2 regions of the Flavobacterium frigidimaris genome follow, and region 2 is predicted to be linked to the other one. Evidence: riboswitches for the same ligand, from Rfam matches in the RefSeq annotation. Region 2 holds a riboswitch; the other holds the start of a gene.
The links. Region 2 has a riboswitch for S-adenosylmethionine ahead of B0A65_RS08225 (alpha/beta fold hydrolase). Riboswitches for the same ligand answer to the same signal wherever they lie in the genome.
Positions count from the first base shown of each region.

Region 1 (2,209 bases), on a different contig from region 2:
TCTTACTCCATATAATTTGGCAATGGCGCTGTTCCAGAAAAGTAAATCAGAAACATGTAACCAAGTCAAATTATCATCCTGAATTCCTTTAATCCAATTTTCTTTCTTTTTATCCAAAGAAACGCCTATGATGTTAAAACCTTTGTCGTGATACTCTTTATAAGCCGCAACGATATTTGGATTTTCTCTTCGGCAAGGTCCGCACCAAGAAGCCCAAAAATCAACTAGAGTATAACCTTTTAAATTTTCAGAAAGACGTACTGGTTTACCCTGCGGATCATTAGCTGTGAAATCAGGGGCTTTTTTACCAACCGCTAATCCGTCCAAAACAGTAACCAGCTCTTTTAGTTCTTTTACGTAAGTGGTGCTTTGCAGATTTTTATCGAGCAATGCAATGTTTTGAGTTATTTGTTCCGGCGTTAATCTATACGACCAGTTTCTGTACAATACATAAGCCGAAACTATAGATTTAGGGTTTTCAGTAATGAATTTACTGATTTCTACATCTTTTGATTTTTTATAGGCTTCGAATAAATTCTGAGATTCAGAGCCTTCAACTATAGAACTTGTATAATATTTCTTTGGACTTAATTTTACTGTAATTGACGTTTTTTCAAGGAAAATATACAATGGAGACTCTTCTGTGTTTACACTTAATCCGTATAATTCGGGTGTTTTAACTTTAGTTTTAAAACTAAAATTTCCATCTTTTACTTTTACCGAATCGATTGTCGTAAACATTTTATTGTGGAATTTTTGCAAATACACATATTGCGCAACTGTATCTGTAACAGTTCCTTTTAACTGTAAATTACTTTCTTGCGCCTGAGTTTGTGAAACTCCAAGAAATAAAGCAAAACCTAATAGTATTTTTTTCATTTTATTTTGATTTTAAGTTGATCATGTGATTTTTTATTTTAGTTTAATATTGGGCAAAAGAATTCCTTTAGGCCATTGAAAAAGGCTTTCGGTAGATGGTATTTAAAAAGAAATGAGAGAGAGAATTAATGCTTTCGCATTCGGAAACCTGCAAGACTATATTCTTCGAAGATTGAATTCAAAAGTTCGTTACTGTCGTGTAAAAAATGCAGTTTGGTTTTCATTTTAAAAAATAAATAATTTCAACAATGATGACCTTATTCAGATTTAAGCAAATCTTTCTTATCTGTCCGCTACAGCGGAAGGATTTAGCACCTTATTCGGTAACAGGTTGCTAAGACGTCAATGGGCCTACTCCCTCAGTCTTTCTGGATAAGTATCATTCAGAATTTTTCTGTGAAACAAATATATACATAAATTCTATAGAACTAATATAGTTTAAAGTTTTTTTTGGATTTTATATTTCAAAAATTTAAATTAAAAAAACAGGACAGCAGAATTTTTGGAGTTCATACCTTAAAGTGGACATAGAAAACAAAATCTTTGGCGTTAAAACAAGAAAACGCATAAACAAAAAAAATACTTTAAAATATTTTGCTAATTACATTTACAGAAATTAACTGTACAGTATTGAGTAGAATAAAATGTATTTGAGGTACAAGTAAGATACAATTTAAAGAATTACTATTAGAAACATAATCAAAACAATTTTATAACACAGGCCTAAAATTTTAGTATTTAAAAGTTTTGTGGCATAATCATGGCGCAATGTAATTTATAAAACTAAAATTCCAGCAAAACAAAGGTTTGACAAGCTTAGGTTCGAAACTTTTAGAAAAACATTAATTTCTTCATTGGGTTTAAAACATGGGTTCGGAATGATACTGCTCTATAAAAAATTAGTACTCTGTTTTTGTGCAAAATTGAGGAATACCGAAAACTATTCCCATTTATAACTAATACTATATATATTGGCTCTTATCCTTAAAAAGGATTCTAACAGCTACAATAATTATCAATGGTACAGCAATACCCAATATCAAAAGGCCAAAATACTGATAATAGTCCTTGATGTAGTCATTTTGGTCTGCTAAAAAAATAAATGAAGTTTTCATTTCATTTTGTGTAATCAAATAGGAATTTGAAAAATTGTTTCCCCAATGCAGGCCTATGGGCAGTAATATGCTTCCAGATCGATTAAGTGCATTGGAAAAGATGAGTATTGCAAAAAAATAATTTGATAATTGAAAAGGGAAATTCCACATATTACCCGAGATATCATGCATACTCATGAAAACAATAGATGTTAATAAGACTGCAAAGATACTCC
Region 1 covers NZ_MUGV01000034.1:30,155-32,363, forward strand. The annotation lists gene B0A65_RS18155 (TlpA disulfide reductase family protein) at 1-879, opposite strand, end outside; SAM riboswitch class I at 1,159-1,258, opposite strand; gene B0A65_RS18160 (CPBP family intramembrane glutamic endopeptidase) at 1,842-2,209, opposite strand, start outside.
Region 1: another riboswitch for S-adenosylmethionine. It lies ahead of B0A65_RS18155 (TlpA disulfide reductase family protein); the one in region 2 lies ahead of B0A65_RS08225 (alpha/beta fold hydrolase).

Region 2 (2,209 bases):
CAGAAAAAATTAAAAATAAAGAGGCAGTCTGGCTTTAAAAACTAACGCTGAATTTATTTTGAAAGTTCTTTGATAAACTGATTTGTGGAGATATTACAAGAGTAAAGCTTTGTTTTGTAGGTTTTTACTTTGTTTTTATAAAACAAAACTTTTGTAAGATGTTTTATATCGTTAAAAAGCGCTTTTTCGTCGTTTTTTTGTCTTAATTTACTTAAAATAATTTGTGTATTTAAAATAATATTTGCATATTTGTTAAACCCAAAAGCTACTGAATCAATGAACTTAAATGTCTATAAAATGTTTTGCGCCATTTCGGTTAATACCGTTGGGATGTCTTTTGCTTAAATTGTAAGAAAACAACAATATTATACGCAAAGCCTCCCAATAATTTTAGGAGGCTTTTTAATTTTATATGAAAATGCAAGAATTTAAAATAACAAATAAATCACAGATGAATAAATCCCTACAGATGAACAAGATGTTCACTGTCGCATTTATTTGCGTATGCGTCTGTTGATTCCAAAAGAATATATAAGTTTAAAAAACTTAAACCCTTTTGGTACACTAATCCAAAAGGGTTTTTTTATTCCATCCGGCTGGCTTAACACAATAGTAAACGAATAATAAAGATAATAATACACAAACTAAACTAAACTTAAATATCATGAGCACATTAAACTACTTATCAAAGACATTTTCAACATTGAAAAACAGAAGTAAAAGGAACAATCCTCCGCCGAAAAACGAATTGATCCATCCAAGATTCGGAATAACTGAAACGGATAAAAAAACAGATAAAAAAGAACCGAATTCTTTATTGTTTTTGATGTATTCAAAAGAAAATGAAACGCTTTTTATCTAAATCGAAAAGTATCATAAAATAGGGGAAAACCTGCTTAATTTTACTGGGCTTTTAGTTCGGTAAATTTTTGCGTGTAATAAGTTTTAGTTTGAATTATATTTATGAAATTGATGAATCAGTTTAGATAAAATTTGTTTGTTTAAGAAAATAGTAGTTAATTTGCACCTTTAAGTTCAAAAACGTATTGAAATGTTATAAAGAAAGGACGAGGGATTAGACCCGATGAATCCTTAGCAACCCTTCGGTAAAGCGAAGAAGGTGCTGCATTCTACCACGCCCAAACGTGGAAAGATAACAACAAGAATTTTTCTAGTTTCACTCTAGACTTTTCTTTCTAATATTTCCAGATACAAATCAATAATACAACAGATTTGAAAATTGGAAAATATACCAAACCCCATTAGCATACAAAATTTCACCACCGAAAATGGTGCACTTTATCGTTCGTTACCTTTAAGTTTTACCATTTCCGGTTTGCCATTACATAGCGCGCCTATTGTTTTGGTTAATCATGCTTTGACAGGAAACGCTCAGGTGACCGGCGAAAATGGTTGGTGGAACGACTTAATTGGAGAAGGAAAAACAATTGACACCAATAGATATACCATACTGGCATTTAATGTTCCGGGTAACGGAACAGATTCTTTTTTAATTGAAAATTACCAGGATTTTACGACCAGAGATATTGCCCGAATTTTTATTAAAGGACTTGAAAGCTTGGCTATTAATCAGGTTCATACTATTATTGGGGGTTCTGTTGGTGGAGGAGTTGCCTGGGAAATGTTGGCTTTAGAATCTAACATCACTCAAAATTTGATACCCATTGCAACCGACTGGAAATCGACGGACTGGATGATTGCGAATTGTTTTTTACAGGAACAAATCCTGAACAATTCATCAAAGCCAATTGAGGACGCAAGGATTCATGCTATGTTGTGTTACAGGTCTCCAGAATCATTTAAAGAAAAATTTCAACGTACGGTCAATGAAAATCTTTCCATTTTTAATATAGAAAGCTGGTTGGCACATCACGGAGATAAATTGCAAAAGAGATATCAATTAGCTTCTTATAAATTGATGAATCAATTGCTTAAAACCATAGATATTACAAGAAATAGTGCCGATTTTGAAACTTTAATGTCAAGAACAAATGCAGCGATTCATATTATCGGAATCAATTCGGATTTGTTTTTTACTGCCAGAGAAAATAAAGAAACCTATCAGGAATTAAAAAAGTTTAAAGAAAATGTTTTTTACAGCGAAATTGATTCGGTTCACGGACATGACGCTTTTTTAATCGAGTACAAACAATTAGATCATTTACTTGCCGATATATTTAAGGCAGAA
Region 2 covers NZ_MUGV01000015.1:151,910-154,118, forward strand. The annotation lists gene B0A65_RS08215 (homoserine dehydrogenase family protein) at 1-38, shown strand, start outside; gene B0A65_RS08220 (hypothetical protein) at 665-862, shown strand; SAM riboswitch class I at 1,052-1,160, shown strand; gene B0A65_RS08225 (alpha/beta fold hydrolase) at 1,241-2,209, shown strand, end outside.